Regions from separate parts of the Aromatoleum petrolei genome, predicted to be linked through region 2. Evidence: predicted binding sites of a transcription regulator. Region 2 holds the regulator's gene; each other region holds the start of a gene.
What was found. The regulator FNR, encoded in region 2, switches genes on or off when oxygen is low (the NO sensors DNR and NnrR bind a similar motif). The targets are predictions, from matches to a motif close to TTGANCTAGNTCAA.

Region 1: the regulator FNR is predicted to act here: its motif matches at 5,955-5,968, upstream of coxB (cytochrome c oxidase subunit II).
Region 3: the regulator FNR is predicted to act here: its motif matches at 3,803-3,816, upstream of ToN1_RS07385 (nitrite reductase).
Region 4: the regulator FNR is predicted to act here: its motif matches at 1,024-1,037, upstream of ToN1_RS19105 (aldehyde ferredoxin oxidoreductase C-terminal domain-containing protein).

Annotation. Positions count from the first base shown of each region.
Region 1 is NZ_CP059560.1:1,711,115-1,718,300, forward strand. It holds gene ToN1_RS07860 (SCO family protein) at 1-433, opposite strand, end outside; gene ToN1_RS07865 (SURF1 family protein) at 411-1,139, opposite strand; gene ToN1_RS07870 (cytochrome c oxidase subunit 3) at 1,153-2,004, opposite strand; gene ToN1_RS07875 (DUF2970 domain-containing protein) at 2,031-2,270, opposite strand; gene ToN1_RS07880 (cytochrome c oxidase assembly protein) at 2,276-2,839, opposite strand; gene ToN1_RS07885 (cytochrome oxidase small assembly protein) at 2,836-2,958, opposite strand; gene ctaD (cytochrome c oxidase subunit I) at 3,098-4,675, opposite strand; gene coxB (cytochrome c oxidase subunit II) at 4,729-5,856, opposite strand; gene ToN1_RS07900 (nuclear transport factor 2 family protein) at 6,005-6,427, opposite strand; gene ToN1_RS07905 (SDR family NAD(P)-dependent oxidoreductase) at 6,424-7,186, opposite strand, start outside.
Region 2 is NZ_CP059560.1:3,950,878-3,958,063, forward strand. It holds gene ToN1_RS17985 (PHA/PHB synthase family protein) at 1-582, shown strand, start outside; gene ToN1_RS17990 (Crp/Fnr family transcriptional regulator) at 690-1,376, opposite strand; gene ToN1_RS17995 (NnrS family protein) at 1,516-2,703, shown strand; gene ToN1_RS18000 (SirB2 family protein) at 2,708-3,106, shown strand; gene ToN1_RS18005 (hemerythrin domain-containing protein) at 3,103-3,633, shown strand; gene fnr (fumarate/nitrate reduction transcriptional regulator Fnr) at 3,673-4,413, opposite strand; gene hemN (oxygen-independent coproporphyrinogen III oxidase) at 4,547-5,938, shown strand; gene ToN1_RS18020 (sulfite exporter TauE/SafE family protein) at 6,067-6,774, shown strand; gene ToN1_RS18025 (MerR family DNA-binding protein) at 6,818-7,186, opposite strand, start outside.
Region 3 is NZ_CP059560.1:1,594,866-1,602,051, reverse strand. It holds gene cysM (cysteine synthase CysM) at 1-847, shown strand, start outside; gene ToN1_RS07395 (3'-5' exonuclease) at 870-1,664, shown strand; gene ToN1_RS07390 (GlsB/YeaQ/YmgE family stress response membrane protein) at 1,677-1,919, shown strand; gene ToN1_RS07385 (nitrite reductase) at 1,998-3,725, opposite strand; gene cobA (uroporphyrinogen-III C-methyltransferase) at 3,868-4,692, opposite strand; gene ToN1_RS07375 (c-type cytochrome) at 4,972-5,280, shown strand; gene ToN1_RS07370 (cytochrome D1 domain-containing protein) at 5,327-6,511, shown strand; gene ahbB (siroheme decarboxylase subunit beta) at 6,513-7,186, shown strand, end outside.
Region 4 is NZ_CP059560.1:4,185,301-4,192,486, reverse strand. It holds gene ToN1_RS19110 (AMP-binding protein) at 1-870, opposite strand, end outside; gene ToN1_RS19105 (aldehyde ferredoxin oxidoreductase C-terminal domain-containing protein) at 1,267-3,591, shown strand; gene adeC (AdeC/AdeK/OprM family multidrug efflux complex outer membrane factor) at 3,793-5,187, opposite strand; gene ToN1_RS19095 (efflux RND transporter permease subunit) at 5,187-7,186, opposite strand, start outside.

The DNA of each region.
Region 1 (7,186 bases), 2.2 Mb from region 2:
CCACGCGCAGCCCCTCGTGCGAGGCGAGCGTGGCAGACGCCGGCGTGGCCGCGTCGGACACCAGCCACAGGCGGCCAACGCGGTCCATTGCCTCGCCCTGCGCGAGACGCACCTGACGCATCAGGTAGAGCGCTTCGGTGCAAGACCGCTCACAGGTGCCGGGCGCCGCAAGCAGCAAGGTCCAACGGCCCGCGAACTCGGAAGGGTTGAACTCTGGCTGGCCTGCGTCGCCAGCGAGAGGGGCTCCGGGGAGGGGCGTCGGCACAAGCAGCTCACCGTAGTTGCTGCGGCCGTCTGGCTGCCACACGTAGTAGGCAAAATAGGACGCCAGGACGGGAAGCGCGCAGACGAACGCGAGCAGCAGCAGCGTGCGGCGCCCAGAGCGCGTGCGGGCGGCTGCCGGCGGGAGCTCAGACAGGCTGGCGCTCGTCATGGCGAGACCTCCGGAATGCGTTCCACAGGTACCACAGGGTCAAACCCGTGGCGAGGACGGCGAGTGCATACCACTGCAGGGCGTAACCGCGGTGGCGGTCGATGCCCGCGTCGGGCTCGGGCCAGTCGCGGATCAGGCCGTCGTCGGCGTGGCTGGTCTGCTGCACGTAGAAGTCCGCCACGGCGAGACGGGTATCAGCGCGGTAGCGCGCGAGGTCCAGCGACTGCCGCACCATGCCCGAAGGCGAGTCTGCGGCGAGCATGAAGGGTTTTTCCACGGGATGGCGCACGCGGCCGGTGACGACGGTTTCGCCGGGTGGATTGGCGATCCTCGGAGGCAGCTGCGAGCGATCTCCACCCGCCCCGATCCAGCCGCGGTTGACCAGCACGACGGTCCCCTGCCCTTTGAGCTGCAGCGGGGTGAACACGTGGTAGCCCGCACGCCCCTGATGCACGCGGTTGTCGATCAGGATGCTGCGCCCGGGGAGCCATTCGCCACGGAGTTCGACGAGGAGCCACTCGGACGGCGGGGTTGAGTCGATGGGCCGGGCGGGACGCTCGGCGGCGGCACGGTATTCGGCCTGCAGTTCGGCCTTCTCCGCGGCGCGGCGCATCTGCCAGTTGCCCAGTTGCAGCGTGAGCAGCGCGAGCGCGATGCCCACGAGGAGCGGCACGGGATGGAGACGGGTGTTGCGGCGCAGGCTCATGCGGGCAGATGGCTCACAACAGGTAGACGACGAGGAAGAGGAGCAGCCACACGACGTCGACGAAGTGCCAGTACCAGGCGGCGGCCTCGAAGCCGAAGTGGTCGTCCGGCTTGAAGTGACCGGCGATCGCGCGGCCGAGCATCACGGTGAGCATGATGGCGCCGACGGTGACGTGCATGCCGTGGAAGCCGGTCAGAAGGTAGAAGGTGGAGCCGTAGATGCCGGTATCGAGGCGCAGGTTGAGTTCGGCGTAGGCGTGGCGGTACTCGTAGATCTGCAAGCTGAGGAAGAGGACGCCGAGCAGGATGGTGACGAGCAGGCCGAGCTTGAGCTGGCCGCGCCGGTCGTGGCGCAGGCCGTGGTGCGCCCAGGTGAGAGTCGCGCCGGAGCTGAGCAGGATCAGGGTGTTGATCGCGGGGATGCCCCAGGCGGTCATCGGCGTGAAGGGGTCGGGCTTGTCGGGCCCTGCGGTGGGCCAGCCGCCGGTGAAGCCCTGCCACAGCAGTTCCAGGGTATCACCGGAGGAGAGCCAGGGGACGGAGAGGACGCGGGCGTAGAACAGCGCGCCGAAGAAGGCTGCGAAGAACATGACTTCGGAGAAGATGAACCAGCCCATCGACCAGCGGAAGGAGCGATCGACCTTGCGGCCGTATTTGCCGCCTTCGGATTCGCGCACGACCTGGCCGAACCAGCCGAACAGCATGAAGACGAGCACGGCGATGCCGAGGAAGAAGATCCACGGCCCGGCCTTGATGCCGTTGAGCCACATCGTGGCGCCGCCGGTGAAGAGGAGCAGCGCGACCGAGCCGAAGATGGGGTACCTCGACGGCTCGGGGACGAAGTACTTCTCGAAGGTCTGCGTCATGTGCGTACTCCTTCCTCTCCCAAACCTTATGAACCGACCACCAGGCGCACGACGGCAACGATGGTGAGCACGAAGGCGAGTCCGGCGAGCAGGCCGGCGACGACGACCGCGCGCGGATCGAGCGAGCGGGCGTCGTGTTCGTAGTCGCGGCGGCGCCGGATGCCGATGAATGACCACAACACGGCACGCAGCGTCTCGAGGAAGCCTGCGCGTGGCGGGGTGGCGGGATCGCCGGGTGGTGGTTGGCGCGAGTCTTGGTTTTGCATGGCGATCACGAACGGTCTCCCGCGCCATCACCGGCGATGCGGCGCCCGGCGATCTCGAAGAAGGTGTAGGAGAGGGTGATGACCTTGACGTCAGCGGGCAGGCCGGGGTCGACGACGAAGGCGACGGGCATGGTGCGTTTTTCGCCGGCGGCAAGCGTCTGCTTGGCGAAGCAGAAGCATTCGAGCTTGCGGAAGTACTGGCCGGCGAGCTGCGGGCCGTAGCTGGGGACGGCCTGACCGGTGACCGGCTCGCTGCGGGTGTTGGAGACTTCGTAGGCGACGGTGGCCAGTTCGCCGGGGTGGATGCTGATCTGGGTCTGCAGGGGGCGGAACTGCCACGGCAGGTCGTGGGTGTTGGCGTCGAACTGAACCGTGACGGTGCGCGTGAGGTCGATCTGGGTGTTGGCGACGGAGTCGGGCTTGAGCAGGTTGTTGATGCCGGTGACTTCGCAGATTTTTTCGTAGAAGGGCACGAGCAGGAAGCCGAAGCCGAACATGACGACGGCGGCGACGGCGAGGCGCACGAGCAGGCGGCGGTTTTCCGCGGCGATGCGGGTTGCTGCGCTCATGGCGTGAGCCCCTTGAACTTGAACAGTGCGGCGACGAAGAACGCGAGCGCGACGGCCGCCAGGACGAGGGCGGTACGTCGGTTCGCGGCGCGGCGGACGGGGTCTTCGCTGCGGGTCACGGCGTCCTGGCCTTCGATCCGCACCGGACGAGGTATCCGCTCTGCAGGCTGCGGAACTCGCCCTGCGGGCTCAGACAGTCCTCGCCTGCGCCGCGGATACCCCATCCGGCGCTCGCAGCGGGGAAAGCTGACCGCCTGCTCATTTCACCACCGGCGCTTCTTCGAAGGTGTGGTGCGGCGCGGGCGACGGGACCGTCCACTCGAGCCCTTCGGCACCCTCCCAGGCGCGAGCCGCGGCCTTTTCGCCGCCGCGCACGCATTTCACGACGGCGAAAAGGAAGATGAGCTGGGAGAGGCCGAAGCCGAAGGCGCCGATCGAGGCCAGCATGTTGAAGTCGGCGAACTGCAGCGCGTAGTCGGGGATGCGGCGCGGCATGCCGGCGAGCCCGAGGAAGTGCATGGGGAAGAAGGTGACGTTGAAGAAGACTATGGAGCACCAGAAGTGCAGCTTGCCGATGCGCTCGTCGGGCATGTGGCCGGTCCACTTCGGCAGCCAGTAGTAGGCGCCGGCGAAAAGCGCGAAGAGGCTGCCGGCGACGAGCACATAGTGGAAGTGGGCGACGACGTAGTAGGTGTCCTGCACCTGGATGTCGATCGGGGCGATGGCGCAGATGAGGCCGGTGAAGCCGCCCATGGTGAACACGAAGATGAAGCCGACGGCGAAGAGCATCGGCGTCTCGAAGCTCATCGAGCCGCGCCACATCGTCGCGACCCAGTTGAACACCTTCACGCCGGTGGGCACGGCGATGAGCATGGTCGCGTACATGAAGAAGAGCTGACCGACGGCGGGCATGCCGGTGGTGAACATGTGGTGGGCCCACACGCTGAAGGAGAGGATGGCGATCGAGGCGGTGGCGTATACCATCGAGGCGTAGCCGAAGAGCGGCTTCCTCGCGAAGGTGGGGATGATCTGGCTGATGATGCCGAAGGCCGGGAGGATCATGATGTAGACCTCCGGGTGGCCGAAAAACCAGAAGATGTGCTGATACATGACCGGGTCACCGCCGCCCGCGGCGCTGAAGAAGCTGGTACCGAAGTGGCGGTCGGTGAGGACCATCGTCACGGCCCCGGCAAGCACCGGCATCACCGCGATGAGCAGGTAGGCGGTGATGAGCCAGGTCCAGCAGAAGAGCGGCATCTTCATCAGCGTCATGCCCGGCGCACGCATGTTGAGGACGGTGACGACGATGTTGATCGCGCCCATGATGGAGCTGAGCCCCATGATGTGGAGGGCGAAGATCGCCATATCCATGCCCATTCCCATCTGCACCGACAGCGGCGCGTAGAGCGTCCAGCCCGCCGCGGTGGCACCGCCGGGGACGAAGAAGGAGCCGATGAGCAGGATCGCGGCCGGCGGCAGCAGCCAGAAACTCCAGTTGTTCATGCGCGCGAAGGCCATGTCGCTGGCGCCGATCATCAGCGGGATCTGCCAGTTCGCGAAGCCGACGAAGGCCGGCATGATGGCGCCGAACACCATCACGAGGCCGTGCATGGTCGTGAGTTGGTTGAAGAACTCCGGCTGCACGACCTGCAGCCCTGGCTGGAACAATTCGGCCCGGATCGTCAGCGCCAGCACGCCCCCGGAGAGGAACATGATGAAGCTGAAGATCAGGTACATCGTGCCGATGTCCTTGTGGTTGGTCGTCGTGATCCAGCGCATCAGGCCGGTGGGGCCGTGATGGTCGCCGTGCGCGTGATCGGACATGACTGCCGCCATGCTGCCTCCTTGACGAATCGGACCTTCGGACTGCTTCGGCTATCCGGCTGCTGTCACTTGCCTCGCGCCGCCGCGATCTGCGAGGGCTGAATGGCTTCGCCGGTCTTGTTGCTCCAGGAATTGCGCGTGTAAGTGATGACCGCCGCGATGTCGGCGTCGGAAAGCAGCGTGCCGAAGGCCGCCATCGGCGTGCCGGGGCGCCCGTTGAGGACGACCGCGATCTGCCCGGCGGCCTCGCCGAGCACGACCTTCGAACCGTCCAGCGGCGGGAAGGCCGGCGGCAGGCCTTTGCCGTCGGCCTGGTGGCAGGCGACGCAGTTCGTGGCGAAGACCTTGGCGCCGTGTTCGAGAAGCTCGGAGAGCGCCCACTCGCGCGCGCCCGCACTCGCGGCGGCGGCTATCGCGGCCTGCTGGTCGGCGACCCACTTGCTGTAGGCCTGCGGCGACACGACATGCACCTCGATGGGCATGAAACCATGGTCCTTGCCGCACAGCTCGGCGCAGTTGCCGCGGTAGACGCCCTCCTTGTCGGCGCGGAACCAGCTGTCGCGAATGAAGCCGGGGATGGCGTCCTGCTTGACGCCGAAGGCCGGCAGCCACCACGAATGGATCACGTCGGCCGCAGTCGTGAGAATGCGCACCTTCTTGCCTACGGGGACGACGACCGGGTGATCCACCTCGACGAGGTAGTGTTCGCCCTTGGCTGCGCGGCCGTCCACCTGTTCGCGCGGCGTCGACAGGTTGGAGACGAAGCGGATGCCCTGCCCTTCGCCCTGCAGGTAATCGTAGCCCCACTTCCACTGGTAGCCGGTGGCCTTGATGGTGATGTCGGGGTCGCGCGTGTCCTTCATCTCCAGCACGGTCTTGGTCGCCGGCCAGGCCATGCCGAGCAGGATGAGGACGGGGATCACGGTCCAGGCGATTTCGACCGCGGTGTTCTCGTGGAAGTGCGCGGCGACCGCGCCCTTGGACTTGCGGTGGTGGATCACCGCCCAGAACATCACGCCGAAGACGATGACGAAGATGAACAGGCAGATCAGCAACATGAGCGTGTGCATGTCGTAGATCTGCGCGGCGATGCCGGTGGCAGGGGACTGGAGGTTGTAGCGGCTTTGGGCCAGGAGGGCTGGCGACGCGAGCATCAGGGATACGGCGACTGCATGACGACCGGCAAGACTCATGTCCCAACCCCCATCGAATGCGCAAGCTCGTGAGAGCCGTATTTCAGCGAACCCGAATGGATCATGCCATAGTAAAAATACCACCCGCAACACGGATTTTGAGATTTATCAATATATTGCACCGCAATATGTGATATCTGCACGCTCTTCAGGGCGCGGAGAGGCGGCGACGCAATGCACGGAGGATGGCTCCGACGAACGGGATCCGTTCGTAGAGCTGACGCGCGGGATCCCAGTGATCGATGTGCTCGACGACCCGCCCGGCGCCATCGAAACACAGCTGCGTGACGCCGCGGATCTCGCACTGTGCTTGCCCCGAGCCGAAGCGAAAGGTCCACGCAAGCATGGCCTCCTGGTCGCGCGCGAGACAGCTCGTCACCTCGAAGCGCGGGTCGTCGACGGTCGCGAACATGTGGCGGAAGATGCGTTCGATCGCATCCACGCCGGTGACGTCGTTGAAGGGATCGACGAAGCGCGCGTCGGGCGCATAGAAGTCGGCGAGGCGCGCGAGCGACCGCGGCGTCAGCGTCGCGTAAAAATCGGCGAGGCTTTCCGCGGCTGCGTGCGTCATCGCCCGATCACCCGCCGCACCAGGGCGAAGTACAGCCGGTAGGGCAGGGCTCGCAGCAGCTTCATCGGCCACGTGAAGCGACGCGGGAAGTGGGTTTCGAAGTCGCCGCGCGCGAATCCGGCGACGATTTCCGCCGCCGCGTCCTCGGGCTGCATCAGGGCCGGCATCGCGAAGCGGTTCTGCGCCGTGAGGCGGGTGGCGACGAAGCCGGGGCTGACAAGGTGGACGGCGACGCCGCGCGGCGCGAGGTCGAGATACAGGGACTCGGCGAAGTTGACGAGCGCGGCCTTTGACGGTCCGTAGGCCGCCGCCTGCGGCAGTCCGCGGTAGGCGGCGACGCTGCCGACGATCGCGAGGGCGCCGCGCTGCTGCGCGAGCAGGGTCGGCACGACACTGGTCGCACCGTCGATGACGCCGAGCAGATTGACGTCCAGGGTCGCGCGCACCGCCTCCGGCTCGAGCTCCCACGCGCGCATCGGCCGGTAGGTGCCGGCGTTGAGGATCACCACATCGATGCCGCCCCACGCGGCGAGCATTTCGTCGCGCACGCGCGCGAACTCCACCACGCCGCGCGTGACGTCCATCGGCAGCGCGAGGCTGCCGGGGCAGTCCGCGGCAAGCGCCACGAGCCGCTCCTCGTCGCGCGCCGAGATCGCGAGTCGTCCGCCGCGTGCGGCAAGATTGCGCGCGAGGGCCGCGCCGATGCCGGTCGACGCACCGACCAGCCAGACGCGCAGGCCGCGCCAGTCCCGGATCGGC
Region 2 (7,186 bases):
CTCCGTTCCAACAGCCTGATCTGGCACTACGTCGTACACGGCTGGTTGTACGGCGAGGCGCCCGCGCCCTTCGACGTGCTGTACTGGAACATGGACGCCACGCGCATGCCATATGCGATGCATTCGTGGTACCTGCGCGAGCTCTATCTCGAGAATCGCCTCATCGAGGTGGATGGCCTGACGATTTCGGGGCAGCCGATCGATCTGTCCCGCATCGTTCAGCCGCTGTATGCCGTCGCGGCCGAGGACGATCATATCGCTCCGTGGGCGCAGGCGTATCGCGTCAACAATCTCGTCACCGGGCCGCGGCGTTTCGTGTTGTCGAGTTCGGGCCACATCCTCGGCATCGTCAATCCGCCGGTCAATCCGCCCAGGCGCAAGTACTGGGTCGGGGCAGCCCGACGTACGGACAAGGCGGACGACTGGCGCAAGCACGCCGAAGAGCATGACGGCAGCTGGTGGAACGACTGGGTCGCCTGGCTCAAGCCGCGTTGCGGCGAGCTTGTCGATGCCCGCCCTGCCGCGTCCGCGGTGTTTCCCGAGATTGCCCGGGCCCCAGGGCAATACGTACTCGAGCGCTGATCCGATTCCCGCTTGCCGGTCGAGGCGCTACCCCCGATTGACGCCTGTCAAGGTGACCCGAAGCCTGCGCACCGAGAATCCCCTGAAAGCCCCGCCGCGGGTGCCGGTCAGCCCTGATGGCGGGCCAGGCGGGCGGGGTCCAGCAGGGAGATGTGCTTACCGTGTACCGTGATGAGTCCGGCTTCGGACAGGTCGTGAAAAATCCGCGACAGCGTTTCGGGGGTCAGATTGAGCCGCGAGGCGATGACCTGCTTGCTCGTCGGCAGGGCGATGTCGCAGGCGCCGTCGCTCTCGCCATCGACCTGCTGCAGCAGATAGCCGATCACCCGCTGCATGCTCGAGCGCAGGGAGTAGGTCTCGACGTCCTGGATCATGCCATGCAGTCGGATCGCCATGCCGGCGAGGAGTTTGCGTGCGAATCCCGGATCCTGGTCGATGAGTTCCGACACGACCGCCTGGCCAATGTGCAGCAATTGCGTCGCGCTGAGGGCTTCGGCGAACACCGGGTACGGGCGGTTGAGGAACATCACGGCCTCGCCGAAGGTGTGCATCGGGCTGATGATCTCGACGACCTTTTCGTTGCCTTGAGCGGACGACACGGCGAGCTTCATCTGACCCGAAACGACGTAGTAGAAGCCGTGCACGGGGGCGCCGCGCTGGAACAGGATTTCGCCCTTCTCGAGATGGCGTTCGCGGGTGAAGCGGGCAACACGGTCGATCTCCTCTGCGGTCAGTTCGCCGAAGAAAGAAACTTGGCGCAGCGCGGTGGGGATATCGACTGGACGGTTGGGCATTTCAGACTCCGTGGGGAAACTTGTGCATTCTAACCCGCAACCCAACACGGGCCGCGACCCTGCGGCCCGGAGACTGTCTCCGCTGGGCGCGACAACGGACAAGGCGCAGGGAGGGGCAAAGCCGACCTCGAGCACCTTCATGCTGTTTGTCGCGCCGCACCGGGCAATGTTCCTGTCCGGCGGAGTGATGCTTCTCGTGAGCTTTGCGCTGTGGGCTGCCGAACTCGGCGCCCGCGCCGGGCTGCTGCCCGCGATCGGATGGGTTTTTCCACCGGGGTGGATGCACGCACTGCTCGTGACGGGCGGCATTTTTCCCTTCTTCATGTTCGGATTTCTCCTCACCGCGATGCCACGCTGGCAGGGATATGACGAGATTGCGGAGGGCCGCTGGCTGTGGTCGTGGCGCCTGCTCGCAGCCGGTTGGGCGCTCGTTACCGTGGGGATGGTTGTGCCGGGCGTTGCCGTGGGCGGCTTGGTGTTCGTGCTCGCTGGATGGGGCGGGATGCAGCGCATCCTGTGGCAGGTCGCGCATCATGGCGACCTCGAGGCGCTGCATGCCCGCCTCGTGTGCTACGCAATGATCGCGGGCATGTTGGCCGTTCTTGCCTGGCTGAGTTTTGCGCTGAGCGGCGATCCGGTCTGGGCGCGCATCGCGATCGAGCTTGCGGTGTTCTGCTCGCTGCTGCCGGTGTTCTTCGGCGTGTGCCATCGCATGGTGCCCTTCTTCTCCAGCAGCGTGATCCCTTCCTACGTCATGGTGCGTCCGCTGTGGGTCATGGTGCTGGTCGTCGGCGGCAGCGTCACGCATGCCCTGATCGACGTCGCGGGATGGTTGTCGCTGCGCTGGATCGTCGACGTCCCCGCTGCCGTTGCCGCCCTGTGGCTGTCACGGCAGTGGCGGCCGGTGCCGGCGATGAAGGTACCCCTTCTGGGCATGCTCCACATCGGGTTTCTGTGGCTGGGAATCGCGCTGACGCTCTTCGCAATCCAGAGCGTGGCGTCGCTGCTGGGGTACAGCATCCTGGGCATGGCTCCACTGCATGCGCTGGGTGTCGGATTCTTCGGGTCCGTCCTGATGGCGATGGTGTCGCGGGTCACGCTCGGGCACTCGGGGCGCAAGCTCGCAGCAGATCGCCTGACCTGGGGGCTTTTCCTCGGTCTCGAAGCCGTGGTCGTCGTGCGGATCGCGGCCGAACTCGTCCCCACAGGCTGGTCGGCGCTCGTCATGCTGCTGGCTGTGCTAGGTTGGCTGGGCGTGTTCGGCGCCTGGGCGACGCGCTATCTGCCGATCTACTGGCGGCCGCGCAGCGACGGGCGCCCGGGTTGAGCGCATGTACCTGACGGTCAAGCACTTGCACATCCTGTGCGCGATTCTGAGCATCAGCGGCTTTCTGCTGCAGGGCGTGTGGATGATGCTGCGTAGCCCCCTGGTGGATCACCGCGTCACGCGCACTCTGCCGCATGTGATCGACACTGTGTTTCTCGGCAGCGCGATCACGTTGGCGACGATGAGCGGCCAGTACCCCTTGGTCGCGCCTTGGGTCACCGCAAAGGTTGTCGCGCTTGTCGGCTATATTCTTCTTGGGGCGACCGCGCTGCGCTGGGGACGCAACATGCGCGTCCGGGTAATGGCGCTGCTCGCGGCCCTGCTTGTCTTTTCATGGATCGTGTCGGTGGCGCTGAGCAAGAACCCGGCAGGATTCCTCGCGTTTGCCGGAGTTCTCCAATGACCGAATCGCTGATCCCTTCTTCACCCGGTTTCGAGACGCCTCTCGAGATGCTCGAGGCCTGCCATGAGCGCCTGCAGGCGCAGCTTGCGACCCTGGCACGGCTCGCCGCATGGCTGCCGGAGCATGGTCCCGACAAGCAGGCGCAGCAGGCGGCCGTCAACGTTATGCGTTACTTCGACGTCGCCGCCGTGAAGCATCATCAGGACGAGGAGGACGACCTTTTCCCCGTCCTGCGCGCGCGTGCCGATGAGGCCCGGCGTGCAGAACTCGGCGCGCTCATCGACTGGATCCTTGCCGATCACCAGAAGCTCTTTGCCGGCTGGGCGCGGATGCGCGCACGTCTCGAGCGCATTGCCGCCGGAGAAGGGGCCGATCTCACGGCTGCGGACGTCGACGCGTTTGCGGGCGCCTATCGCAGCCACATTGAGCGCGAGGAAGGCGAACTGCTGCCGATTGCGCGCAAGCTGCTGTCCGAAGAAGACATCGCCGCCCTGTCCGGCACGATGACTGCGCGACGGCGTCAATAACGCCCGCGGCCGGCGGACGTATGATGGTGGAAAACTCCTTCAGGGGCGCGGCGTGGGGTGCTGGATCAGCCGTTTCAGGCCGACGATGTCCAGAATGCGGATGTGCTTCTGCTGAACCGCGATCAGCCCTTCGTCCTGGAACTTCGAAAAGGCACGTGACACCGTCTCGAGCTTGAGGCCCAGATAGGAGCCGATCTCCTCGCGGGTCATGCGGAGGTGGAACTCCGCCGGAGAAAAGCCGCGTGCCGTGAAACGCTGGGACATGTTGAGCAGGAAGGCCGCCAGGCGCTCCTCCGCACGCATCGAGCCAAGGAGGGTCATCACGCCATGGTCGCGCACGATTTCGCGGCTCATCACTTTGTGGAACTGCAGCTGCAGTCCCTCGACCACGCGCGACAGTTCCTCGAGCTTGCTGTAGGCGATCACGCACACCTCGCTGTCTTCCAGCGCGATCGCGTTGCAGGAATGGGCTTCGGTGCTGATGCCGTCGAGTCCGAGCATTTCCCCGGTCATCTGGAACCCGGTGACCTGTTCGCGTCCGTCCTCGAGCAGCACGTCGGTCTTGAACGAGCCGGCGCGGATCGCGTAGATTGCCTCGAAAGGATCTCCCGCGCGATACAGGTGCTGCTGGCGCTTGATCTTGCGACGTGCGCCGACGAGTTCGTCGAGACGGTCGATTTCCGATTCCGACATCCCGAACGGCAGGCACAACTCGACCAGATTGCACTGGGAGCATGCGACCTTCAGACTCGCAACTGTAATCGGCACCGTCGCCTTCATTTGCACGATAATATTGTTCCTTCTACGACGACCGAGAAGTGGCAGGCGCCCGTCGGAATGTACCGTTGATCCACGTCAACCACGAAACTGCGGCTTTTTGAGATCGTACGGAATGCACTCAAGCGATACAACCATGACCAGTCAGAAAGACCTAGTTTTCGACCAGCAGTTGATTCGTCGGTTCGACATCAACGGGCCGCGCTACACGTCCTACCCGACGGCCGATCGCTTCGTCGAAGCGTTCGATGCCCGTGCGTTGCGGGACTGGCTGGCGCAGCGCGGTGTGGGCGGCGTGAGTAAACCGCTTTCATTATACTTCCACATCCCCTTCTGTAACACGATCTGCTATTACTGCGCGTGCAACAAGATCATCACCAAGGATCACGCGCGCTCGGCCAAGTACCTGAAATATCTCGATAAGGAAATCGAGATGCAGGCGGCCGCGCTGGGCGGCAGCCATCAGGTCACGCAGCTGCACTTGGGCGGCGGCACGCCGACCTTCCTGTCGCACGACGAGCTGCGCCAGCTCATGGACTCGGTGCGCAAGCGCTTCACGCTGGTGCCGAACGGCGAATACTCGATCGAGGTCGATCCTCGCAAGGTCGATTTCGATACGGTCAAGCTGCTGGCCGACCTTGGCTTCAACCGCATGAGTGTCGGTGTGCAGGACTTCAACGAGGACGTGCAGGAGGCGGTCAATCGCATCCAGAGCTACGACGAAACGAAGCTCGTGATCGACGCCGCCCGTGCCACCGGCTTCAAGTCGATCAGCATGGACCTGATCTACGGCCTGCCGCGCCAGAACATCATCAGCTTCAACCGCACGCTCGAACAGGTGCTGGAGCTGTCGCCCGATCGCATCTCGCTGTACAGCTACGCCCACCTGCCGGGCCTGTTCAAGCCGCAGCGGCGCATCGCGATCAACGACATGCCGACGTCCGACACCAAACTGCAGATCCTGCAGCTGGCGATTCGCCGCCTGACCGAGGCGGGCTATGTCTACATCGGCATGGACCACTTTGCGAAGCCGGACGACGAGCTGACGATCGCGCAGCGCCAGGGGCGCCTGCACCGGAATTTCCAGGGCTATTCGACGCAGGCCGAGTGCGACCTGCTGGCCTTCGGCGTCTCGGCGATCGGCAAGATCGGTCCGGTGTACTCGCAGAACGTGAAGACGCTCGACGAGTACTACGATGCCCTCGATCGCGACGAACTGCCCGTCCTGCGCGGCATCGAGCTCACCGCCGACGACCTGCTGCGCCGCTCGATCATCCAGGCCCTGATGTGCCATTTCGAGCTGTCGATCGACTCGATCGAGATCGCACACCTGATCAAGTTCGACGAGTATTTCGCCGACGAGCTCGAGGATCTCAAGGCGATGGAGGAAGCCGGGCTGCTGAAGGTCAGCGACAAGTGGATCAGCGTGCTGCCCCCGGGGCGTCTTCTGGTGCGGGGAATCGCAATGGTGTTCGACCGCTACCTGCGCGCCGATCGCGAGCGCGCGCGCTATTCGAAGGTCATCTGAGCCGAGCCGGCAGCCCGCGGGCTCGGGCTGTGCAGGGCAGGAGAAGGTGATACAGTGCGGGCGTCCTCAGGCGCCCGTTTCTTTTGGTGCCGCGGCCCCGGGCTTCTTCTGTCTTTCCCATCGTTGCCATGCCTGAAACCGGTTACATCGCAGCCTTCCTGATCGGCCTTCTGGGAGGCACGCACTGCGTCAGCATGTGTGGTGGCATCGTCGGCGCGCTCACCGTGAACTTGCCTGGCCGGGCCGGTCGCCAGTGGCAAGTGCACCTCGCCTACAACCTCGGCCGGATCGCGACCTACACGGTGCTGGGCGGTGCGCTCGGTGCCCTCGGCACGGTCGGCATGCTTTTCTCGAACATCCTGCCGGTGCAGATGGGCCTGTACGTGCTCGCGAACCTGATGCTGGTCGCCCTGGGCTTGTACTTGACCGGCTTCACACGCCTGCTTGCGCCCGTCGAACGCGCCGGCCTCGTGCTGTGGAAACGCGTGCAACCTTTCACTACACGCTTCATCCCCGCCCGTTCGGCCGGCCAGGCTTTGCCGCTGGGGCTGCTGTGGGGATTCCTGCCCTGCGGCCTCGTCTATAGCGTGCTGACGACCGCGCTGGTGACCGGTTCGGCAGGGCGCGGGGCGGGGCTGATGCTGGCCTTCGGGCTTGGTACCCTGCCCAACCTGATGCTTGCGGGGATGGTGTTCAAGCGCTTCCGCGACATCACGCGCAACCGCCGCGTCCGCTTCGTCGCCGGAATGCTCGTGCTTGGCTTCGGTGTGTTCGGGCTGTTCCATGCACCCAGCCTCGGCGGCGCGCTGTGGCGCGGCGTCGTGTGCGAGGTGTGAGGACGCGGTTGAACCGTCGGTGTGCTCGGCCGGGCGCGAGCCTTCACTCGCGTGCAGGGGGTTCGGCGGCGTTCGCGAGGGTGTGGAGGATCGGGCAGGGGGCGGGCGCCTCCGTATGCTCGCAACAGGAAACGAGCCCCTGCAGCGCACTGCGCATCTCCTCCAGCTGGCGGATGCGCGACTCGACATCCGCGATCTTCGCCTGGGCGAACGCGCGTGCCCGTTCGCGGTCTGTTTCTTCGTCCAGCGCGAGCAGCTCGGCGACCTCGTCGAGGCTGAAGCCGAGCGCTTGGGCGCGACGGATGAAGCGCAGGCGAGCGACTTCGTCCATTCCGTATACGCGGAACGCGCCCCGGTGGGCGCCGTTCGCCGCGAGCAGGCCGCGACGCTGGTAATAGCGCACGGTTTCGAC
Region 3 (7,186 bases), 2.4 Mb from region 2:
GGTGCGCCTGCAGCGCATCGGCGCTGGCCGCAACAACGTGATCCTGGCCAAGCTCGAAGGCAACAATCCTGCCGGATCGGTGAAGGATCGTCCGGCAATGTCGATGATCGTGCATGCCGAGCGGCGCGGCGACATCCGTCCCGGCGATACCTTGATCGAAGCGACGAGCGGGAACACCGGCATCGCGCTCGCCATGGCGGCGGCAATCCGGGGCTACCGCATGATCCTCGTCATGCCGGAGAACCAGAGTGTGGAGCGTCGCCAGACGATGCGCGCCTTCGGCGCCGAACTGGTGCTGACACCTCGCGAGGGAGGCATGGAGATGGCGCGCGACGTCGCCGAGCGCATGCGTGATGAGGGCAAGGGCATCATCCTTGACCAGTTTGGCAATCCGGACAATCCCTTGGCGCATTACGAGGCGACCGGACCGGAGATCTGGGAGCAGACGGGCGGGCGTATCACCCACTTCGTGAGCAGCATGGGAACGACGGGTACGATCATGGGTTGCTCGCGCTTCCTGAAGGAAAAGAATCCCTCGACCAGCATCATCGGTTGCCAGCCCGAGGAGGGATCGCAGATCCCCGGCATCCGCAAGTGGCCGGAGGCCTATCTGCCGCGCATCTACGAGAAACCGCGGGTTGATGCGCTGGAGTACGTGAGCCAGGCCGATGCCGAGGAGATGACGCGGCGGCTCGCGCGGGAGGAGGGCATCTTCGCGGGGATTTCGTCGGGTGGGGCGATACACGTGGCCGTGCGTCTCGCCGCCAGGCTGGAGAATGCCGTGATCGTCTCAATCGTCTGCGACCGCGGTGACCGTTATCTGTCGACGGGCGTGTTTCCCGGCTGACGATCTTTCTGGAGACCAGCGCATGCCGGTGCTCGTGTTCGATATCGAAACCATTCCGGATGTGGCCGGCATCCGCGTGCTCAACGGGCTGCCCGATGAGCTCAGCGACTACGAGGTTGCCGAATTCGCTTTCCAGCAGCGCCGCGCCGTGGGCGGGAGCGATTTCCTGCAGCATCACCTCCAGCGCGTGGTGACGATTTCCTGCGCGTTGCGCGATGCGAATCAGTTCCGCGTGTTTTCGCTGTCGGAGCCGGACAGCTGCGAGGGAGAGATCATCCAGCGCTTCTTCGACGGCATCGAGCGTTACACGCCGCAGATCGTGTCGTGGAATGGCGGCGGGTTCGATCTGCCGGTCTTGCATTACCGGGGATTGCGACATGGGGTGTCCGCACCGCGCTACTGGGACCAAGGTGAAGGTGATTACCATGACTCGCGCGATTTCAAGTGGAACAACTACATTGGCCGCTATCACAGCCGACATCTAGACTTGATGGATTTGCTGGCGATGTACCAGCCGCGTGCGAATGCGCCGCTGGATGAGCTCGCCAAACTGATGGGATTCCCGGGCAAGCTCGGAATGGATGGTTCGGCGGTGTGGCCGGCCTGGCAGGAGGGGAGAATTGCCGAAATCCGCGACTACTGCGAGACCGATGTCGTGAATACCTATCTCGTGTATCTCGGTTTCCAGCGCATGCGTGGCCAGCTCGACACCGCGGCCTACGAGGCCGAGCTGGATGTCGTGCGCCAGTCCCTCGCGCGCATCGATGCGCCGCACTGGAAGGAATTTCTCGCCGCCTGGCCGGCGGCTCGCACATAGGGAGGTATCCGGATGTCCCTGATCGCCACCATCGTCATCGGTTTCATCGTCGGCTTGCTTGCCCGCCTGCTGCATCCGGGGAGGGACGGCCTCGGCATCATCATGACGACGCTGCTCGGAATTGGCGGCGCGATGCTCGCGGGCTACGGCGGCCAGTTTCTCGGCCTCTACCGCCCGGGCCAGCCCGCCGGCTTCGTCGGCTCGGTCATCGGCGCGATCGTGATCCTGTTTGTCGTCTCGCGCCTGAAGAAGTAAACGGCTGAATAAAAAAACGGCCAGCGCGAGGCTGGCCGTCGGTGTCGCTGACAGAAGCGGCCAGGCCGCCTCCCGCGCTTAGTAGACGTCGTGTTGCGTGTTGTACACGTTGAAGTGGCCCGTCGGTGTGATCAGCTTGGGATCCTTGATCACGGTCTTCAGCTCCAGGGTCTTGTCATCGACGATGACGATCGCCGACTCCTTGTCCTTTGCCGACCACACCGAGAACCAGACCTCGTTGCCGTCCTTGTTGTACTCGGGCTGCACCACGCGCTTGGCACCGTCGTCCTTCAGACCCGCCCAATCGCCGATCGGCAGAACCTTGTAGCCGCCCTGCAGGTTCTTCAGATCATACACGGCGACCGACTGGCTGACCTTGGCCTCCGGATGCAGCGGGTTATCCACATAAAGGTGGTTCGACTTCGGGTGCGTCTTGATGAACAGCGAACCGCCGCCCTGGCTCTTCAGGTTCTCGACGAGCTTCCACGCGTATTGCTTGTGGTTCTTCGGGTCGGTGCCGATCAGGGCGATCGATTCGTCGCCGAGGTGGCCGGTCGCCCACACCGGGCCATACTTCGGATGGACGAAATTGGCGCCGCGTCCCGGGTGCGGGATCTTGCCCACTTCAACCATGCCGGCGAGCTTGCCTTCCTTGGCGTCGATCGCGGCGATCTTGTTCGACTGGTTCGCGGCTACCATGAAGTAGCGCTTCGAGAGATCCCACCCTCCGTCATGCAGGAAACGTGCGGACCCGATCTCGGTCATCTTCAGGTTGGTGATGTCCGAGTAATCGACCATCATCGTCTTGCCGGTTTCCTTCACGTTGACGACGAACTCGGGCTTGAAGTGCGAGGCGACGATCGAGGCCACGCGCGGTTCGGGATGATATTCCTGCGTATCCACCGTGAGGCCGCGGGTGGACACGATCTTGAGCGGCTCGAGCGTGTCGCCGTTCATGATCACGAACTGCGGCGGCCAGTACGCGCCGGCGATCGCCAGCTTGTCCTCGTATCCCTTGAACTTCGACGTGTCCACCGAACGCGCTTCGAGACCGATGCGGATTTCGGCAACGTTGTCGGGCTTTTCCATCCACAGATCGATCATATTGACGCGGGCGTCGCGACCGATCACGAAGAGGTAGCGACCTGATGCCGAGATGCGGGAGATATGCACCGCATAACCGGTCTTGACGATATTGATGATCTTCTTCGTGTCGCCGTCGATCAGCGCCACTTCCCCACTGTCGCGCAGCGTGGTCGAGAAGATGTTGGAGATGTTGTAGTTGTTCATCTTCTTCTTCGGCCGCTGCTCGGGCGGAACGATGACCTTCCACGTCTGTTTCATGTCGGCCATGCCGAACTCCGGCGGGGTGGGCGCCGTCTGCTGGATATAGCGCGCCATCAGGTCGACTTCGTCGTCGGTGAGTTCGCCGGAGGTGCCCCAGTTTGGCATGCCTGCCGGCGATCCGTACTTGATGAAGACCTTCAGGTATTCGCTGCCGCGCGCCAACGTGATGTCGGGTGTAAGCGGCTTTCCGGTCGCGCCCTTGCGCAACACGCCGTGGCAGCCGGCACAGCGCTGGAAGTAGATGTTGCGGGCCTTGTCGAATTCGGCCTTGCTCATCTTGGGAGCGTCAGGGTTGCTGTCCTTGTACAGGTCCACATCGGCCAACGGCGAGCCGCCAGCCTGATACTTGGCCTCAGCCTCGCCGATGTGCTTTGGCTCTTCCGCAAAGGCCTGTGCGATGGCCAGCGGCATGCTGGCGAGGATGATTGCGCCGGACAGCCATTTACCTTGCTTACTCATTGCGATCTCCCTTCTGAAAGATGTCGTGTGGAAAGCCTTGCAGAAGCGAAGACTGATCCTCATCCGACTGCAAATCCTTAACCTCGATCAAATTGGGGTCTTAGTCAATACGTCTATGACGTGATCACTGTGCGCGGGCCGTTCAAGCCGTGAGCGCGAGTTCCTCGTGCTGCGAAATCTGGCCTAGGAGACCATGCAGTGAAACGATAGAGCCGACCATGATCAGCGCAGGTGACTTTATTCCGGCGCGCTTCACGGCTCCCGCAAGACGATCGACCCGGTCCGTAAGCGTGATCTGGCGACTGGTCGTGCCGGCGTGGACCACGGCGGCCGGCGTGTCGCGTGGAAGGCCGTGGGCGATGAGTTCGCAGCAGATGATGTCGAGTGCGCCCAGACCCATGTAGATGACCACCGTCTGATTTGGGCGTGCGAGTGCTGGCCAGTCCAGGTTCACGCTACCGTCCTTGAGATGGCCGGTCGTAAACACCACCGAGCGCGCGTGATCCCGATGGGTCAGGGGCATGCCCGTACAGGCAGAGATGCCGCAGGCGGCCGTGATGCCCGGCACGACCTCGCACGCGACGCCGTGGTCGACCAGTTCCTCCATCTCCTCGCCGCCGCGTCCGAACATGAAAGGGTCACCGCCCTTGAGCCGCACGACATCGACGCCGGAGCGTGCGAGTTCGACGAGAAGACCGTTGATCTGGTCCTGTGGCAGTGCATGGTTACCCGATTCCTTGCCCACGTATATAAGCCGTGCGTTGCGATTGACCAGTGCAAGGACGCCTTTGCCGACGAGATGGTCATAGACGACCACTTTCGCATGTTCGATCAGGCGCGCCGCCTTCAGTGTGAGCAGGTCCGGATCGCCGGGGCCGGCGCCGACCAGGTAGACCTTGCCGACGGAGCGGAATGCGTTGCCGACGCTGCACTGCCTCGGGTCGGTGACGCCGTTGTGCGTGCTCATGGGTGGCTCTCCAGGATGCCGCGTGGATCAGTGCCCGCGCGGCAGGTTCTTGTTGGCAAACAGCTGAATCGCGCCGACACTGTATCCCTACGTCTCGTCCGGGAAATTAACCGATATCAAGGATCGCAGAATGCCGTGCGCTTGATACTTGCCTCGCCGATTCTGATGCCGGTCCCTTTGATTCGGGAGCGTGGGATAAGGCGGGTGTGCCAATTTTCAGGAGTTCGCGGCGTGATGAGTTGGGTGTTCCGGACGATGACCTTCGCATTGGTGGTGTCGATGCCGACCATGCCCGCATTCGCTCAGCAGACGGCACCTCAGCCAGAGCGGGTGCGCGAATTGGTGCATCTGGTGCGCCAGGACTGCGGCTCCTGTCACGGACTCACGCTGCAGGGCGGATTGGGACCGGCGCTGACGGTGGCGGCCCTGCGCGAGAAGCCGCGCGACAGCCTTGTCGCCACCATCCTTGGCGGCCGCCCCGGCACGCCGATGCCGCCCTTCCGAGGCATCGTCGTGGAGGACGAGGCAGCGTGGATTGTCGAGCGACTTCAAGAAGGTTTTCCGGTAGATGCGGGTGCCGCGCGTTGAGCGGGGTTCCAGCATCCCTGCGTTTCGGATATGAGATGAGGGACCAATGCTGCATCTGATCGTGAAATACATGTGGTGGATTCCGGTAGTGGTGCTCTTGTCGGCATGTGCGACGCAGCCGCCGCTGCGTGGCACTGGCGACCTCGGGATCGTAATCGAGCGCGCGACGGGGCAGGTGCAGGTGATCGAGACATCCGGCCGCAGCTCGCTCGCGCAGGTTTCGGGACTCGGCGACCTCTCGCATGCGTCGGTCGTCTTTTCCCGCGACGGGCGATATGCCTATGTGTTCGGGCGCGACGGCGGGCTCACCAAGGTCGATCTGCTCACCGCCAGGATCGTCGGGCGCGTCGTGCAGGCGGGCAATTCGATCGGCGGGGCCGTCTCGCAGGATGGTCGCCTGGTGGTGGCGCAGAATTACGAACCCGGTGGGATCAAGGCCTTCGACGCCGACACGCTGGAACTCGTGGCCGACGTTCCGGCCGAATTCGGTTCGGAGGGCAAGCGCTCGAAAGTGGTCGGTCTCGCCGACTTGCCGGGCAATCGCTTCATCTATTCGCTCTTCGACGCGAACGAAATCCGCGTCACCGATCTCTCCGACCCGAGGAATCCGAAGACGGAGCGCTATCCGGCCGGAAAGCAGCCCTATGATGCCTTGGTCACCCCGGACGGCCGCTACTATATTGCGGGCCTGTTTGGTGAGGACGGCCTGTCCATGCTTGATCTCTGGCAGCCCGGGCAGGGCGTGCATACGATCCTGCCCGGCTACGGTCGCGGTGAACAGGCGCTGCCGGTGTACAAGATGCCGCATTTGCGCGGCTGGGCGGTCGCCGCCGGACGTGCCTATCTGCCGGCGATCGGCCGGCATGAGGTCCTCGTTGTCGAGCTCGGGAGCTGGAAGGAAGTTGCCCGCATTCCGGTGAAAAGCCAGCCCGTGTTCGTCATGGCGCGGCCGGACGGGCGCGAGGTGTGGGTGAATTTCGCCTTTCCGGACAACGGCTGGATGCAGGTCATCGACACCTTCACTAACCGGCTCGTAGATAGTTTCCAGCCGGGCCGCGCGATCCTGCATCTGGAATTCACGCCCAAGGGCGAGGCGGTATGGATCTCCGCGCGCGACGACAACAAGGTTGCGATATACGACACCCGCAGCCGTCAGAAGATCACTGAACTTCCCGCTGCCAGTCCGAGCGGAATTTTCTTTACCAGCCGCGCGTTCCGCACGGGGTTCTGATATGGGTTGTCATGGCGCACATGCGGTCGAACCCGAAGCGACGCAGATCCCCGTTACCGTAGCCGGTTCAAGCATCTTCCGCCTCCTCAACGACTTCCAGCGCGGTTTTCCGCTTGTAGATCGACCCTTTGCGGCGCTTGCGGCCGCATGTGGCCTGCGCGAAGACGAGGTGTTGGATGCACTTCACGCATGGCGGGCGTCGGGCGTCATCAGTCGCGTCGGCGCGGTGTTCGCTCCGCGCCGCATCGGCGCCAGCGCCTTGGCTGCACTCGCCGCACCGGCCGAAAGGCTCGAGGAGATCGCCGCTCGCGTCAGCGCGGTTGCCGAGGTCAATCACAATTACCAGCGCGAGCACGCGTACAACCTGTGGTTCGTCGTCACCGCGGCATCGTCGGGACGGTTGCAGGACATCGTCGCCGGCATTGAGCGGGACACGCGCTGTGGCGTGATCGTGTTGCCGTTGGAAGAGGAGTTCCACATCGATCTCGGCTTCGATCTGACTGGTGGCGGCGCGGCACGCGGGGGAAGCCGGGACGCGGTCATCTTGGCGCAGCCGATTGCGACGGAGGCTTGTGCGTTGCCGGGGCTGGAGCGCGAGCTGATGCGCGCGCTGCAGGACGGCCTGCCACTCGAGTCGCGTCCGTTCGATGCGTTGGGGCGCAGGGCCGGGATCAG
Region 4 (7,186 bases), 230 kb from region 2:
CTGCTCGCGCCAGCCCTGGCGGATCGCGAGCGGCAGCGCCTCGCCGGCTGACACGAAATGGCGGATGCCGCGCTCCGCCAGCCGCGCCGCCACGCCCGTCTGCAGCATCTTGTTGTACAGCGTCGGCACGCTGAAGAGCAGCGTCGGCCGATGTTTCGCGACCATCTCCTCGACACGCTCGGCCGTGGGCCATTCGCGGTCAAGGATCACGGTGGCCCCTGCACGCAGACCCGCGAACAGGCTGTTGCCGAGCGCGTAGGCAAAGAACAGCTTGGAGCTTGCATATAGCCGGTCCGCAGACGTCAGACCGGCGAGGCTACAGGCGAAGGAATGGGCGTTCGCGACCACGCGCTGCACGTGGATCACCCCCTTGGGCGTGCCCGTCGTGCCGGAGGTGCCAATCCACAGGGCCGGCGCTTCGGCATCGAGTTGCATGGGCTCGAGCCCTTCGGCACCTGCGAGCGCCTGCGCCCAGTCACGCGCCGCGACGCCGCCACCGACCACCGCTGGTGCTCCCGGTAACGTTGCGACCAGCCCCTGCAGTTCACCTGCCTGCGCCGGCTCGCACCACACGAAGCGCGCCTCGCATTCCTTCAGGATGGGCGTGAGCTCCGTCATCGACAGGCGCGGATTGACGCCGATCACCACGCCGCCGGCCCAGATCGCGCCGAGATACGCCTCGACCCAGTCGTCACTGTCGGGCGCGAACACGACCACGCGTTCGCCGGGAGCGAGCCCCAGGGCCTGCCAGGCTCCGGCCGCGCGCCGCACGCGGTCCCGCAATTCCGCGTAGCTCACTCGTCGCTCGCCGCATTCGATGGCTATCGCGGCATCCGCGCCGGCCGACAGCAGGATTTCAGCAGCATTCATTCTGCACTTCTCCACGTTGAGGAGGTTCCCGCAGGGGAACCCGCGTAGTCGTCCGCTGAATCGGGTTGCGCCGACGGGCGACCGAAATTTCTGCGCACGATAGGCTTGGGGGAGGACGGGAACAATACGGGGCAGAGATTTTCTGCGCCGACTTTGATGGATATCAAATTATTTTGCAGTGCACTAAGAACCGATTTTCGGCAATTCTCGCAAGAACCCGCGCTGCATCCCGCGCTGTGCATGGAAGCGACGTCAGACACGGCGGCTCGTCTCGCAATCCCGCCTCCGCTTCACGTGTACGCCGTATGTCCTGCAAAAAAACACCCTCTTTTTTGTTTGACTTCCAACTGTTTTATAGCCACACTGCAGCCAATCATCAGGAAACAGGAGACGGCAATGGGGATCAGGGACAAGGTCGAACAACTGTGTGCACGCATGCACGACACGCCGCAATACGACACGCAGGGCGCCGTGCTGTTTGTCGACCTCGAGAAGCGCGAAACGCAGCGCAAGTACCTGCCGCTCGACGTACTGCGCACCTACCTCGGCGGCCGCGGCGCCAATATGTACCTGCTCTACAACCTGCTGCAGGACGGACGCGAAGCCCTCGACCCCGAGGTTCCCCTGATCTTCGGCGCCGGCACCCTCACCGGCGACATGCCGGCGGCCACCCGCGGCAACTTCACCAGCCGCTCGCCCGAGAGCGATGCGATCCTCGACACCAACGGCGGCGACTACTTCCCGTCCTTCGTCAAACGCCACGGCTACGACCACATCGTGCTGTACGGCCAGGCGCCGCAATGGACGCTATTGCGCATTGCGCATGAAGAAGTGCAGTTCCTCGACGCGACGCCCTACGTCGGCCTCGACAACCTCGACCTGCCCGGCGCGATCGAACGCGACTTCGAATGCACCGAGCGCAAGGACATGGCGCTCGCCCGCATCACCACCGCTGGCGAGAACCTCGCGCTATGCAGCGGCATCATGGGCGGCATCAAGGCGATCTGGGCGCGCGGCGGCGGCGGCGCGAAGATGGGTTCGCTGCGCCTGAAAGCCATCATGATGCACGGCAAGCCCGACGAAGCGCCGAAGGTGGCCGAGCTCAAGGCGCACAACAAGGTGATCGGCAAGAAGATCACCTCGACCTCGGTGATCAAGAACGCCCTCAAGCAGGTCGGCACGCCCTTCCTGTACAAGCCCTCGCGCGTGCTGGGCGCGCTCGGCACGCTGAACAACCAGAAGACCGCGTGGCACGAGACGCTCGATGCGGACAACTTCGACCCCTACCGTCCCGGCATGGACGGCTGTTTCAAGTGCCCGGTGCATTGCCGCAACCTCAACGACATGACCCCCGAGGGCAAGGGCGGCTGGGGCTCGGCCGCGCTCAAGGGGCTGAAGGGCAACGCCAGCTATGACAAGGCGCAGGCCGACGTCGAACACGGCAAGGAGCGCACCTACAACGGCATCCACAACGACGGCAAGTTCGACCAGTACGACAAGGGGGACGGCCCCGAGTACGTCACCGTCGGCAAGTTCGGCCCGATGATCGGCCTGAAGGAGCCGGAGCACGTCCTGCGCCTCAATAACATCCTCAACGACCTCGGCCTCGACTCTGCCTCGACCGGCAGCTCGATCGCATGGGCGATGGAGCTGTGGCAGCGCGGCATCATCGACGCGAGCCACACCGGCGGGCTGGACCTGTCCTGGGGCAACTACGAGACGGTCGAGAAGCTGCTGTTCATGACGGCGAAGCGCGAAGGCTTCGGCGACACCATCGCCGACTCCACCCGCGCAGTCGAACGCGGCAAGTATCCCGCCGAAGCCCTCGACTACCGCATGGCGGTGAAGGGCCTGTTCCAGTCCGACCCGCACGACGCCCGCATCCTCAAGGCCTTCGCGCTGGGCCTGTCGGTCGCCACGCGCGGCATGGACCACCTCAGGAACCGCGTCACGCTGGAGATCAACGCCCGCATCAACGACGACGCCCCGTTCAAGACCGAGCTCTACGGCGGCACCGTCGCGGCCGAGCCGAACCGCTACGACGGCAAGGAGTTCGCCGTGCGCCGCTGCGAGAACACCTTCGCCGTCGGTGACTCGGTGGGCATGTGCCGTTTCAATACCAAGCTGTTCAACTCGCCGACGACCCCGGACTGCGGCGACTTCGCGACCCAACTCACGACCGCGACGGCACTCGAATTCACCGGCGAGCAGCTCAACGAGATCGGCCGCAACATCACCGGCCTGGAGCGCCTGATCAACTTCCGCCTCGGCCTGCGCGCCAAGGACGATACGCTGCCGAAGCGCTGGTTCGAGGAGGAGATCGAGGTCGGCCCCTTCAAGGGCGAGAAGGTCGACCGCAAGGAATTCGAGGCGATGAAGGCACGCTTCTATGAAGTCACCGGCCTCAACGCCGAAGGCGTGCCCAAGGCCGATTGGCACGAGCGGCTGGCTGCCGCGACCACCGGCTTCTCGGTGCGGGTCGATCTGCCACACGCACTACCCGGCGCGCCGGAGAAGGCGGTGGTCATCGACGAACCGGTTGCGAACGTCGTCGCGCTGCGCGACGCGCTGGCCCGCCGGCTGCCCGAAGCCCGCGAGGCGCTGAACGATCATTCGTGGAACATCGCGGTCAACGGCCACATGGTTCTGGCAGGCGAGCGCGACGCCGCCCTGCGCAGCGGCGACCGCGTGGCCTTCGTGCCCATCATCGCGGGGGGCTGAACGGGAGAAACGGACGGGGCTCGCTCCCCGCTCGCTTCGGACCAAACGCAGACGGCGGACGATGCCCTCGTCCGCCGTCTGCCGTTGATTGCCTCGCAGCAGAATACCGTTCGGGCTGAGCCCGTCGAAACCCTGCGATTGCCCTTCGACCTGCTCAGGGCGAACGGAGGCGTTGGCTCGCCGTCTTCTCGTCCGGCCCTCCTACTGCCAGCCCCCGCCCAGCGACTTGTACAACGCGATACGGTTGGCACCATCCGCCTGACGCACGGCGATCAGATCCAGCTCGGCGGCGTACAGGCTGCGCTGCGCATCCAGCAGCCCGAAATAGCTGTCGATGCCAGCCTTGTAGCGCGCCTCGGAAAGCTTGAAGCTCGCCTCGCTCGCCTCCACCAGCCTACGCCGCGCATCCAGCTGCTCGGCCAGCGTCGCGCGGTCGGCGAGCGCATCGGCGACCTCGCGGAACGCCGATTGGATCGCCTTCTCGTACTGCGCGACCGCGATCTCGCGCTGCACCTTGGTCGCCTCCAGGTTCGCCGACAGCCGCCCCGCCTCGAAAATCGGCAGCGAGATCTGCGGCACGAAACTCCACGTCCCCGATCCCGCCTCGAACAACCCGTCCAGCGTGCTGCTCGCCGTACCCGCCGCCGCAGTCAGCGTGATGCGCGGGAAGAAGGCCGCCCGCGCCGCACCGATGCTGGCGTTTGCCGCCCGCAGCTGGCGCTCGGACTGAAGGATATCCGGGCGGCGCGTCAGAACCTCGGACGGCACCCCCGCGGGCAGCTCGGCCACCGCGGTGATCGCCTCCGCGAAGCCCTGCGGCTGCAACTCGGTCGGAACCTCCGCACCGACGACCAGCGCCAGCGCATTGCGGCCCTGCGTGACCAGCGAAGCGTAGCGCGCCGCATCCGCGCGCGCACCTTCGAGCAGCGTCTGCGCTTGGCGCAAATCCAGTGCCGAGGTCGCACCCACGTCGAAACTGCGCTTCGTCAGCTCGTACGACTTCTGCCGCGTCGCCAGCGTGTTGTTCGCCAGCGCCTGCCGTTCGCGGTCCGCGGCGAGCCGCAGCCACGCATTGGCGACTTCGGCGACGAGGCTGATCTGCGCGCTCCGCCGTGCTTCCTCGGTGCCGAGGTACTGCTCCAGCGCTTGTTTGTTGAGGCTGCGGATGCGGCCGAAGAAATCCAGCTCGTAGGCGGAAAAACCCACCGTCGCGCTGTATTGGCGCGTCGTGCCGGCTTCACCACTGCGGCTCAGGTCGGCCGGAAGACGCTGGGCAGTCTGCCCGCCGTTCGCCGTAATCGACGGGAACAGGTCCGCCCGCTGGATGCCGTATTGCGCCCGCGCACGCTCGATGTTGAGCGCGGCGATGCGCAGGTCGCGATTGTTCGCGAGCGCCAGTTCGACGAGCTCGCGCAGGCGTGCGTCGGCGAAATAGTCGCGCCATGCCGGCGCCTCCGATACGCTCGCGGCGGTCGCCGGCGCATCCGGGAATGCGGCCGGCACCGGCGCGGCGGGGCGTTCATACGCGGGGATCAGCGAGCACGCTCCCGCCAGCGTGGCGGCCATCGCGACGACCAGAGTACGCAATCGAGTCATTACTTTGCCTCCTGCACTGCCGGCGCACGGGCCGCGGACGCATCGTCCTGCGGCTTGCCCTTGAAGATGCGCTTGATCACGACGTAGAACAACGGAATGAAGAAGATGCCCAGCACGGTCGCAGCGAGCGTGCCACCGAGCACGCCTGTGCCGATCGCGTTCTGGCTGCCGGCACCTGCGCCGGTCGCCTTGGCGAGCGGCAACACCCCCAGGCCGAAGGCGAGCGAAGTCATCAGGATCGGTCGCAGCCGCATGCGCACGGCCTCCAGCGTCGCCGCGATCAGATCCTTCCCCTCCTTCTCCATCTGCGCCTTGGCGAACTCCACAATCAGGATCGCGTTCTTCGCCGAGAGGCCGATGGTCGCCAACAGGCCAACCTGGAAATACACATCATTCGACAGCCCGCGCCCGGTTGCAGCAAGGATCGCACCCAGCACCCCGAGCGGCACCACCAGCATCACCGCAAACGGCACCGACCAGCTCTCGTATAGCGCCGCAAGGCACAGGAACACCACGAGGAGCGACAATGCATACAGTGCCGGCGCCTGTGCTCCGGAACGACGCTCCTCATACGAGGTGCCCGTCCACTCGTAGCCGATCCCCGCCGGCAGCTTGGCCATGATCTCCTCGACCGCCGCCATCGCGTCACCCGAAGACAGCCCCGGCGCAGCCTGGCCGAGGAGTTCGATCGAGGGCTGGCCGTTGTAGCGTTCCAGACGCGGCGATCCATACACCCAGCGCGCCGTCGTGAAGGCCGCCAGCGGCACCATCTCGCCCTGCTTGTTGCGCACGTACCACTTGCCGAGATCCTCCGGCGTCATGCGCGCGGGCGCATCGGCCTGCAGATACACGCGCTTGATGCGGCCTCGGTCGATGAAGTCGTTCACGTAGATGCCGCCCCACGCGGTATTCAGCGTGTCGTTGACGTCCGCGACCGAGACGCCCAGTGCGCCTGCCTTGGCATGGTCGATGTCCAGCTGATACTCCGCGACATCGTCCTGGCCGTTCGGGCGCACGGCCACCAGCCGCTTGTCCTGCGCCGCCAACCCGAGGAACTGGTTGCGCGCGGCGATCAACGCCTCATGGCCGAGACCTGCGCGATCCTGCAACATCAGGTTGAAGCCGTTCGACGTGCCTAGCTCCAGCACTGCCGGCGGCACGAAGGCGAACACCATCGCCTCGCGGATCTGCGAGAACGCGCCCATCGCCCGCCCCGCCACCGATTTCACATCCATTCCCGGCTCGCGCCGCTCGTTCCAGTCACGCATGCCCACAAAGCCCAGGCCCATGTTCTGTCCGCTGCCGCCGAAGCTGAAACCGGCCGCAGTGAAGATCGTGCGCACGCTGTCCTTTTCGGTCTCCAGGAAATGCTTTTCCACCTTCTTCAACACTTCGACCGTGCGCTCCTGGGTTGCCCCTGCCGGCAGCGTGACCTGCGTGAACATCACCCCCTGGTCCTCCTCCGGCAGGAAGGAGGTCGGCATGCGCGCGAACAGCAGGCCCAGCGCGACGATGATCGCGACATAGATCGCGAGATAGCGGAAGCTGCGATGCAGGATGCGGGCAACCGCCGACTCGTAACGTCGCGTGTTGCGCGCGAACATCATGTTGAACCAGTGGAAGAAGCGCCCGAACATACCGCGCTCGCCATGCTCATGGCCCTTTTCGACCGGTTTCAGCATCGTCGCGCACAGTGCAGGCGTGAACACGATCGCCACCAGCACCGACAGCCCCATCGCCGCCGCGATCGTGATCGAGAACTGGCGATAGATCACGCCCGTGGAACCGCCGAAGAACGCCATCGGGATGAACACTGCGGACAGCACGAGGCCGATGCCGACGAGCGCCCCGGTGATCTGCCCCATCGACTTCTTCGTCGCCTCCTTGGGCGACAAGCCCTCCTCGGTCATCACGCGCTCGACGTTCTCGACGACCACGATCGCGTCGTCCACCAGCAGGCCGATCGCCAACACCAGGCCGAACATCGTCAAAGTGTTGA